3 regions of the Rhodococcus sp. 06-1460-1B genome follow, and region 2 is predicted to be linked to each of the others. Evidence: riboswitches for the same ligand, from Rfam matches in the RefSeq annotation. Region 2 holds a riboswitch; each other region holds the start of a gene.
The links. A riboswitch is a leader RNA that binds a small molecule or an ion and turns the genes downstream of it on or off. The one in region 2 is predicted to bind cobalamin.

Region 1 (3,265 bases), on a different contig from region 2:
TCGTCGACGCCGGTGGTCCAGACGACGTAGCCGTCGACCTGCGCGTCGCGAATTCTCGCAATGTCGCTGTCGCGGTGCAGATTAGGCAACATCACCAGCGCGGTGTCGGCGTCGAGACACGCGTCGGCGATGCCCGAGAGGAACCGTCGGGCCTGGGGATCCTCGAAGGCATAGGTGAGTTTTTCACCGAGTACGACGCCGATGCTGTTGTGCTTTCCGCTGCGAAGCGAGCGTGCCGCGCGGTTGGGACCTGCGTATCCGAGGGCCGCCGCCGCTGCGTGGACGCGGTCTCGGGTGGCAGGCGAGACGCGGTCGGGTTGGTTGTAGGTATACGAGACGCTCATGGTGGAGACTCCCGCAGACGCCGCGACGTCGGCCATCGTCACCCGATTGTTCACGGGGCCACCTTAGCGCGTGTCGACGATCTGTGTAACGATACACACCATGTCGTCGCCCCTCCCCAAGCTGCTGGTCCTCGGTGCAGCCGCCTTCATCTATGTCACGGCCGAAACGTTGCCCGTGGGTCTGCTTCCGGAGATCTCGGGCGATCTCGGCGTCGGCGAATCCGCGGTCGGTCTGCTGCTGACCTTCTACGCATACGGCGTCGCCGTCATGACCATGCCGTTGATCAGGTTCGTACGCGACTGGCCGCGGCGACGGGTCGTCGTCATCACCGTTGCGGCACTGGCCTTTTCGCAACTGCTCTCCGCGGTGTCCGTCGGGTACCCGATGCTGGTGCTGTCGAGGATGCTGTGCGCGGCGACCCACGGAGTCTTCTGGGCCGTGGTCGCACCCGTCGCGGCGTCACTCGCACTTCCCGGTAAGCAAGGAAAAGCGATCGCCACGGTGTACGCCGGCACCTCGTTGGCGTTGGTCGCCGGTAATCCGATCACCGCGGCCATGGGTCAGTGGTTCGGGTGGCGCACTGCTGCAACGATTCTCGGTGTCGTCGCCGCCGCTATCGCGGTGGCGCTCTACTTCGTCCTCCCCGCACTACCGGTCACCCGGGCAGCTGCGGGCGACAAGAAATCACCGCGCGTGCTCGACGGCACCCTGGCGATCCTGTGTGGAGTGACGTTCCTGGCCGTCCTCGGCCATTTCGCCGCGTACACGTACTTCTCGCTCATCGTCGATCGTGCAATCGGTTCGGCCGGAACCACTTTGACGCTGATGTTGATGCTCTACGGTTTGTTCGGTGTCGTCGGTATCTGGGTGATCGGCAGAACGTACGACCGTTGGCCGCGGCCCTCCACCATCGCTGCTCTGGGTGCCGTCGCGGCCGCGACGGCGGTCCTGTGGGGCACCCTCAGCGCAGCACCGGGCAGCCTGGCCGTCCTTGCTGTCGGGGCGATCGCGTTGTGGGGTCTGGCATTCACCACACTGCCGGTCTGCATCCAGTCCGCCGTGGTTCGGGCCGCCCCTGCCGACGCCGACAAGGCGTCGGCGATCTATGTCGTCGCCTTCCAACTGGCCATTGCCACCGGGGCCCTGGTGGGAGGCGTCGTCGTCGACGCCAGGGGTATCGGGGCGGTGACCGCTGCGGCGACGATCCTGGTGGCTGTGGCACTCACAGTCGTAGTGGTCGCGCGCAGAGCCTTTCCGAGCTCGTATCCGTCGGTACCGGTCTCGACGCCGGCGCACTGACCTCGCGGCCCACTCGCGCGATAGGGTCAGCAGGCGACGAACGAGGGAATCCGGTGCAATTCCGGAGCTGGCGCGCAACGGTGACGGGTGAGAGCTCGAAGTCCGAATGCTCGGACGTCGTGATCGAACCCCACCCGCGGCTCCGCGACACGAGCCCCAAGCAGGAAGCTCTTCGATGCGTACCTCTCTCGCCGCACTAGGCGCTGTCTCCATCCTTCTGGTTTCCGGTTGTTCGACCGCGTCGACCCCCGACGCGTCCACCGACACCTCCGGGAACTATCCCCTGACCATCGAGAACTGCGGACGCGACGTCGTCGTCGACGCACCACCGCAACGCGCGGTGTCGTTGAATCAGAGCTCGACGGAAATACTGCTCTCGCTCGGCCTCGCAGACCGGATGGTGGGCACCGCCACCTGGACCGACCCGGTCCGCTCGAACCTCGAATCCGAGAACGCCAGGGTGCCGAGGCTCGCGGACAACAAGCCATCGCTCGAGGTCGTGTTGGATACCGAGCCCGATTTCGTGTCCGCGTCCTTCGGCGGCACCCTCGGACCCGGGGGAGTCGCAGATCGGAGCAGGTTCGAGCAACTCGGCGTCCCGAACTACCTCTCGCCCACCGACTGTCAGGGCAAGACCGACGAGAGCGTCAATTCCGACGGTGCTCGCACGGAGCCGTTGGTGATCGACACCGTCTATCGGGAGATTCGTGATCTCGCGGCGGTCTTCGACGTGCGAGACCGTGGCGAGCGCCTGGTCGCCGAACTGCAGGATCGGTTCGAGAAGGCCTCCGGTTCGGTCGACGCGTCAGGTGTGTCGTTGGCCTACTGGTTCGCCGACACCGATACGCCGTACATGGCCGGTTGCTGCGGATCGTCGGGCATCATCACCGACTCCGTCGGCGCCGAGAACATCTATGCCGATACCACCGACGAATGGCCACAGGTCAATTGGGAGAGTGTGCTCGATCGCAACCCGACTGCACTGGTGCTCGCAGATCTGAGCCGACGCAGTATCGCCGGGGACGCCCTGGACAGCAAAATCGGCTTCCTGGAGTCGAATTCGGTCACGAACCGAATGCCCGCCGTCGAGAACAAGCGGTACATCGTCGTCAACGGTGCCGATCTGAACCCGTCCATTCGGACGATCGACGGTGTCGAGAAAGTTGCGGCCGCCCTGCAGGATTGGGGAATGGCGTCGCGATGAGCCGCACCGATCGCGGGGTGCTCGTCCCACTGCTGCTCGCAGGATCGGCGTTGTTGGTGCTCTCGATCGGCGTCGCCGTCACCATCGGACCCGCGAACGTGTCGGTGCCCGACGTGTATCGAGTGATACTGACGCACATGGGTATCGGGAGTTCGGGAGTCGGTCGCATCCAGGACGGAATCGTCTGGGAGCTGCGCCTGCCCCGGACCTTGCTGGCCGCCGTGTGCGGCGCGGGTCTCGCGCTGTGCGGGGCGATCATGCAATCGCTGCTGCGCAACCCTCTCGCCGATCCCTTCGTCCTGGGCATTTCGTCCGGTGCATCCACCGGAGCTGTCCTCGTCGCGGTTCTCGGCGTCGGCGGTGGCGCATTGTCCTTGTCCACAGGGGCATTCGCCGGTGCGCTGCTCTCGTTCGTCC
Region 2 (3,265 bases):
TTCTTGATGCCCACCGGCATCGACAAGGCGCTGCACAGCTGCCGGTGCACCTGACTGGCTGCGGTCCGTGCTCCGATGGCACCGTAGCTGACCAGGTCCGCAATGTACTGCGGGGTGATCGGGTCGAGGAATTCGCAGCCGACGGGCAGGCCGAGCGCCGAGATGTCCAGCAGCAGCTGGCGTCCCACTCGAAGACCTTCGTTGATGTCGAAGCTGCCGTCGAGGTGCGGATCGTTGATCAGACCCTTCCAGCCGAGCGTCGTCCGCGGCTTCTCGAAGTAGACCCGCATGACGATGTGCAGTCGATCGCCCAACTCGGCTGCCGTGGCGGCGAGGCGTCGGGCGTAGTCGAGGGCAGCGTCGGTGTCGTGCACCGAACACGGGCCGACCACGACGATCAGTCGGTCGTCACGGCCGTCGAGAATGTCGACGACACCGGAGCGTCCGGTACGAACACTCGCCGAGATCGCGTCGTCCACCGCGTGCTCGCGGCGTACGACCGACGGCGCGACCAGCGGACTGATGCTGATCGTGCGCTGATCGTCGAGTGACGGGGTGTCGAGGGAGAGCGTCATGAGAGGGTTTCCTGTTCCCAGGCCGGCTCCGCATGCTCCACGCGCACTTCGAGCCGGTCTGTATCCGGCTCGTGGGGGTGGAGGGTCAGCGCATGGCGTCGCTGGCTGACCCACCCGGGGCCGGCCTGCTAAACCAGAAATACGTGCACTGCATGAAGAGCACCGTAACAGACTCTCCCGTGATGCATCTATGCTCGTCCCTGCAGTCGGTTCGCCAGGTGGTCATGAGGAGCCCCGAAGTTCACCTCGGCGTCGAGCGGTGCGTGCAGTCACGGCGCATCGCGAGAGGGAACCCGGTGAGAATCCGGGACTGTCCCGCAGCGGTATGCAGGAACGACCGCCGTCATCACGCACTGAAGAAGCCTCTTCGGGAAGCGACGGCCAGTAGGAGTGGGCTCTTCGTCCGCGCGCCTGCAAGTCCGAATACCTGCCCTCTGTGCTGTGCACGCCGTGTGCAGCGGTTCACCGCCTCGTGGAATGGGCGCGTAACCCTGGTACGGCTGTGGTCAGGGCTCACCGGGATCTGCGCGCCCGTGAAGACGGTGCACCACCCACGTGTAGTCACCCTGGAGATCAACTGTGAACAACGATTTCACCGCCACCGTGCTCGGTTCGGCTCGCATCGGACCCAACCGAGAACTGAAGAAAGCCGTCGAATCCTATTGGGCCGGAAAGCTCGATGCCGAGGCCCTCGAATCGGTCGCGAAGAATCTTCGCGAGAACGACTGGCGCACACTCGCAGCCGGGCTCGATTCCGTTCCCGTGAACACCTTTTCGTACTACGACCAGATGCTCGACACTGCGGCCCTCCTCGGAGCGTTGCCACCGCGAGTCGAGGCGGTCGAAGGCGAACTCGATCGGTACTTCGCCGCGGCCCGCGGCACCGAGACCATCGTCCCGCTCGAAATGACCAAGTGGTTCGACACCAATTACCACTACCTCGTGCCCGAGATCTCGCCGGAGACCACGTTCTCCCTGCACCCGAACAAGGTGCTCGGCGAGGTGAACGAGGCTCGCGCACTGGGCATCCCGGCACGTCCGGTGATCATCGGACCGGTCACCTTCCTGTTGCTGTCCAAGTCCGTCGGCTCCTCCGATTCGCTGCTGGGACGAGTGGACGAACTGATACCGCTCTACGCCCGTCTGCTCGAACTCCTCGCCGCAGCCGGAGCCGAGTGGGTCCAGATCGACGAACCGGCGCTGGTGCGCGATCTCGACGACGAGACCGTCGCAGCGGCCACCCGATGCTTCGAGCAACTCGCAGCCTCGCAGACCCGCCCGGCCATTCTGCTGGCGTCCTACTTCGGCGACCTGGGCGACGCGCTGCCCGCAGTGGCGTCCACCGGGATCGAGGGCCTGGCAATCGATCTGACCGTTCCTGGTGTGGCCGAGCAACTTGCAGCTACTCGCGCTACCTCGACGATGCTCGTCGTGGCCGGCGTCGTCGACGGACGCAATGTCTGGCGCACCGATCTCGACGCCGTGCTCGAGACACTGTACGAGGTCGGCAGACATGCACGCGCAGTGGCGGTGTCGTCGTCGTGCTCACTGCTCCACGTTCCCTATTCGCTGGACGCCGAACCTCAGCTAGAGCCGACACTGCGGTCGTGGCTGGCGTTCGGGAACGAGAAGATCACCGAGGTCTCGGTGCTCGCGCGCGCACTCCAGGACGGAACAGCCGGGGAGACCGATCGCTTCGTGTCGGACCGATTCGAGTCGGCCCGCGCGGCTCTGGATTCGCGGAGACACGATGCACGGTTGCACGATCCGACAATCCGTGTGCGCGTGACCAGCGCTGTCGGCCGTGAACGCAGCCCAGGAGACGTCCGCCGCGTCGTGCAGGCCGAGCATCTTTCGCTCCCGGTTCTGCCGACGACGACCATCGGCTCCTTCCCACAGACGAGCACGATCCGCCGCGCGCGGGCGGCGCTGCGCAGCGGCACCGTCGACGAGGCGGAGTACGTGCGGCAGATGCGCGCGGAGATCGCCGATGTCGTTGCACTGCAGGAGCGTCTGGGGTTGGACGTGCTCGTCCACGGCGAGCCCGAACGAAACGACATGGTGCAGTACTTCGCCGAGCAGCTCGACGGTTTCGTCGTGACCGCAAACGGCTGGGTGCAGTCGTACGGGTCACGGTGCGTGCGACCACCGATCCTGTACGGCGACGTCTCCCGCCCGGCACCGATGACGGTGGAGTGGGCGACGTACGCGCAGTCACTGACCGACAAACCGGTCAAGGGCATGCTGACCGGTCCGGTGACCATTCTCGCGTGGTCGTTCGTCCGAGACGACATCCCGGCGGCCGAGTCGGCAGCTCAGATCGCCTCGGCGATTCGAGACGAGACGATCGACCTGGAGTCGGCGGGGATCCGCATCGTCCAGGTGGACGAGCCAGCGCTTCGCGAACTGTTACCGCTGCGCTCGAAAGATACTGCAGCGTATCTGGATTGGGCCGTCCGCTCGTTTCGTATCGCGACGTCCGGCGTCGACGACGCGACACAGATCCACACGCACCTGTGCTACTCCGAGTTCGGTGAGGTCATCGACGCCATCGTCGCCCTGGACGCCGACGTGACGTCCATCGAGGCCGCACGCTCGCGCATGGAGGTGCTCGACGACCTCACTGCGGTCGGCTTCGCGCTCGACGTGGGACCCGGTGTCTACGACATCCATTCGCCGCGAGTTCCGAC
Region 3 (3,265 bases), on a different contig from region 2:
GGTGACGAGGAAAGCCGCACCCAGGACCGGGGTGATCACGACAAGCCTGCTGTGGTCGGCCCCGACCAGTAAGCGTGCCACGTGAGGTACGACCAGACCCACGAATCCCACGGCGCCACAGATCGACACGTAGCACCCCGTCATCGCCGCTGATGTCACGAAGAGAGACAACCGTAGACGTGCCGCGTTCAAGCCCAGTGCCGCGCTGACTTCGTCTCCCATCGACAGCGCGTTGAGTCTGCGTGCCGTCAGAGCGGTCGCGGCGACTCCGGCCACGGTGACTGCGGCGGCCAGCGGGACGCTGGCCCAGGTGGCACCGGCGAGGCTGCCGAGCAACCAGAACATCACACTGCGAGCGCCGTCGCCCTGAGGTGCCAGGAAGATCAGCACGGTGGTCATTGCAGAGAATCCGTAACCCAACGCGGTACCTGTCAGGACCAGGCGCAGTGGCACCAGCCCTACCGGGGAGCGTGCCATCAGATACACGAGGGCGGTTGCGGCGAGTGCGCCGAGGAATGCTGCACTCGAGAGTGCGTAGATGCCCAGGGCACCGAATGTGCCGAACAGGACCACCGACGTCGCGCCTACCGATGCACCCGAGGAAATTCCGAGAACGTAGGGATCTGCGAGTGCGTTGCGCACCATCGCCTGCACCACCAGTCCGACCACAGCCAGACCTGCTCCGATGACCGTCGCCAGCAACACCCGAGGCAGCCGAGAATCGATGACGATGCGGTAGTCGGGGACATCGCCGACGGCGATCGTGCCGCCGGACAGCTGTGCCCACAGGTAGCCCATCGCGTCGGTTGCCGGGATGTGCGCGGCCCCGAACATCAGTGCCGACAGTGCTGACACCGCCCAGATCGCGGCGGCGAGCACAGTGAGGGGCAGGACCGATCTGGACTGCATGCGCAACTTTCTCCGCTGATCCCTGACCTGGCGACCTGCGAAAAGCACGGCTTCCGAGGCGAATCCGCGCAGCGCGAACGACGACCTCGTCGACCGTGTCCCTCGGGATCGACAGGCGACCACGCCGGCGGCGCAGCCGCGGTGGCAGGTCTTCGGACTCGCGGACACGCCATCCGACGACGTTCTCGGACGACTCCTATTGGCGGTCGCTTCCCGGGACGAATCCCAGTGCTCGATGACCGCGGTCGTTTCCACTCACCGCTGCGGGGCAGTTCCGGATTCTCACCGGATTCCCTCTTACGATCCGATGACCAGCACGGCCATCGAAAACCAACGCCCACGCACGATAACAGCTCAGGCGTGACGCGTTGTGTCGGTCGGCTTCGGTGCAAGTCAGCGGATGTACTTCGCGGCGGATGAGGCGAAGCGTTGGGGAGAGTAGTAGTTTTCTGCCCACCGTCCACTGGAATAATTGAACCTTCATCGACGCTGATGGGTTCGTCCATCCCGAATCGAGAGGTACCCAATGCACCTGGGCGTAGACAGCTTCGTCTCTTCCGTGACCGATCCGACCGACGGCCGCGTCATCGCGCCGGAGGAGAGGATGGGGCACCTACTCGAGGAGATCGCCCTCGCGGATCAGGTCGGTCTTTATTCGTTCGGCATCGGTGAGCACCATCGCAGCGAGTACTACGACTCCGCTCCGTCGATCATTCTGGCCGCAGCAGCCGCGCGCACCGAGAACATCCGGCTCGGCAGCGCGGTCAAGGTACTCAGTGCCGACGATCCGGTGCGAGTGTTCCAGGAGTTCGCCACTCTCGACCTGATCTCGAAGGGCCGAGTCGATTTGGTGGTCGGCCGAGGCTCGTTCACCGAGTCTTTCCCACTGTTCGGACTCGACTTGGCCGATTACGATTCCTTGTTCGCCGAGAAGCTGGATCTCCTGCTGCAGATTCGCGACAACGAAGAGATCACGTGGTCCGGCCGGCACCGGCCGGCGCTGAACCGTCAGGGGATCTATCCTCGTCCGCTGCAGGATCCGCTACCCATCTGGGTCGGTGTCGGCGGCACCCCCGAATCATTCGCTCGTGCAGGGCTTCTGGGCCTACCCCTGATGATCGCCATCATCGGCGGAGAGCCGCGCCAGTTCGCGCCGCTCGTCGACCTGTATCGACGCGCGGGCGCGCAAGCGGGTCACTCGCCGGAGAAGTTGAAAGTCGGATTGCACGTGTTCGGATTCGTCGCCGACACCACCGAGGCGGCAGCCGACACCATCTACCCGGGCTGGAACGAGATGTTCACCAAGATCTCTCGCGAGCGCGGGTTCGCTCGTCCGAGCCGACAGCAGTTCGACGCCACGTCGGGACCCAACGGTGCGTTCTTCATGGGAGACCCGAAAACCGTTGCCGACAAGATCGTTCGAGTAAGCGAACAACTCGGCGGTGTGGATCGACTGTCGCTGCAGATGACCAATCCGCGCCTCGCCCACGGTGATCTGTTGCGCGGCATCGAGCTACTCGGTACCGAGGTCGCTCCGCTGGTCGCCGACGCGTAAGCGGCAGCGAGCGAGAATCAGGTCGCGGCCCATTCCATTTCGTCCACACCGGCGACCGGGGTCGACAGCGAACGTATCTCGCTCGCGTACATCGTGCGCTTGATTTCGCCGAGCACAGGGCCGCGGGTTCCGATCAAATCCGTTGCCCGAGAGAGTGCGTCGTCACGCAGCCGTTCCTCGGTGGACACTGCGTCCACCAAGCCGAGGGCGGCTGCGTCCACTCCGCCGTAGCGTCGGCCCGTGGTCAGTGCTTCGTGGAACGTGTGCGGTGCGAGCTTGGCTCGGACCATGTCGACTGTTCCCGGGCTGTAGGTGGCACCGATGTTGACGCCAGGAAAGCACAGGAAGCCGCGATCGGAGCGCATGACGCGGTAGTCGTGTGCCATGACGAAAAATGCGGCACCCCCGTAGGTGTGCCCCTGCATGGCCGCCACCGTCTGCATCGGGAGGGTCAAGAACCGCACCAGCAGTTCCTGCACCGTTCCGATGAACCGGTTGATCTGGTCCAGGTTCTCGGCACCCCAGGACAAGTCGACTCCGGTGGAGAAGTACTTTCCGGTGGCCGTCGTGACCAGTGCAGTCGGGCCACTACTGGCTTCTACCTCGTCGAGCAGAGCGTTGACCTCGGCCACCCAATCCGGCCCCATCCGGTTCTCGGTGTCCTCCACGTCGCGGGTGCCGAGATTCAATACGAACACGTCCGCGACACGATCCAGGTATGGCATGTCCCGAAAGTACCCAGCTTTCGTTGTTCTACCCCACGGCGACAGTAGGCACGTGTGTTTGCCGGCGGGAACACCG

Region 1: it holds a riboswitch for cobalamin, as region 2 does, so the genes downstream of both, CH268_RS22240 (ABC transporter substrate-binding protein) here and metE (5-methyltetrahydropteroyltriglutamate--homocysteine S-methyltransferase) in region 2, are expected to answer to the same signal.
Region 3: it holds a riboswitch for cobalamin, as region 2 does, so the genes downstream of both, CH268_RS14230 (FecCD family ABC transporter permease) here and metE (5-methyltetrahydropteroyltriglutamate--homocysteine S-methyltransferase) in region 2, are expected to answer to the same signal.

The regions. Positions count from the first base shown of each region.
Region 1 is NZ_NOYS01000037.1:117,772-121,036, forward strand. Features, by position in the region: gene CH268_RS22230 (LacI family DNA-binding transcriptional regulator) at 1-398, opposite strand, end outside; gene CH268_RS22235 (MFS transporter) at 445-1,644, shown strand; cobalamin riboswitch at 1,690-1,813, shown strand; gene CH268_RS22240 (ABC transporter substrate-binding protein) at 1,820-2,848, shown strand; gene CH268_RS22245 (FecCD family ABC transporter permease) at 2,845-3,265, shown strand, end outside.
Region 2 is NZ_NOYS01000041.1:421,557-424,821, forward strand. Features, by position in the region: gene CH268_RS24930 (3-deoxy-7-phosphoheptulonate synthase) at 1-575, opposite strand, end outside; cobalamin riboswitch at 815-1,024, shown strand; gene metE (5-methyltetrahydropteroyltriglutamate--homocysteine S-methyltransferase) at 1,155-3,265, shown strand, end outside.
Region 3 is NZ_NOYS01000025.1:225,730-228,994, reverse strand. Features, by position in the region: gene CH268_RS14230 (FecCD family ABC transporter permease) at 1-909, opposite strand, end outside; cobalamin riboswitch at 1,036-1,259, opposite strand; gene CH268_RS14225 (LLM class flavin-dependent oxidoreductase) at 1,436-2,464, shown strand; gene CH268_RS14220 (enoyl-CoA hydratase-related protein) at 2,482-3,189, opposite strand.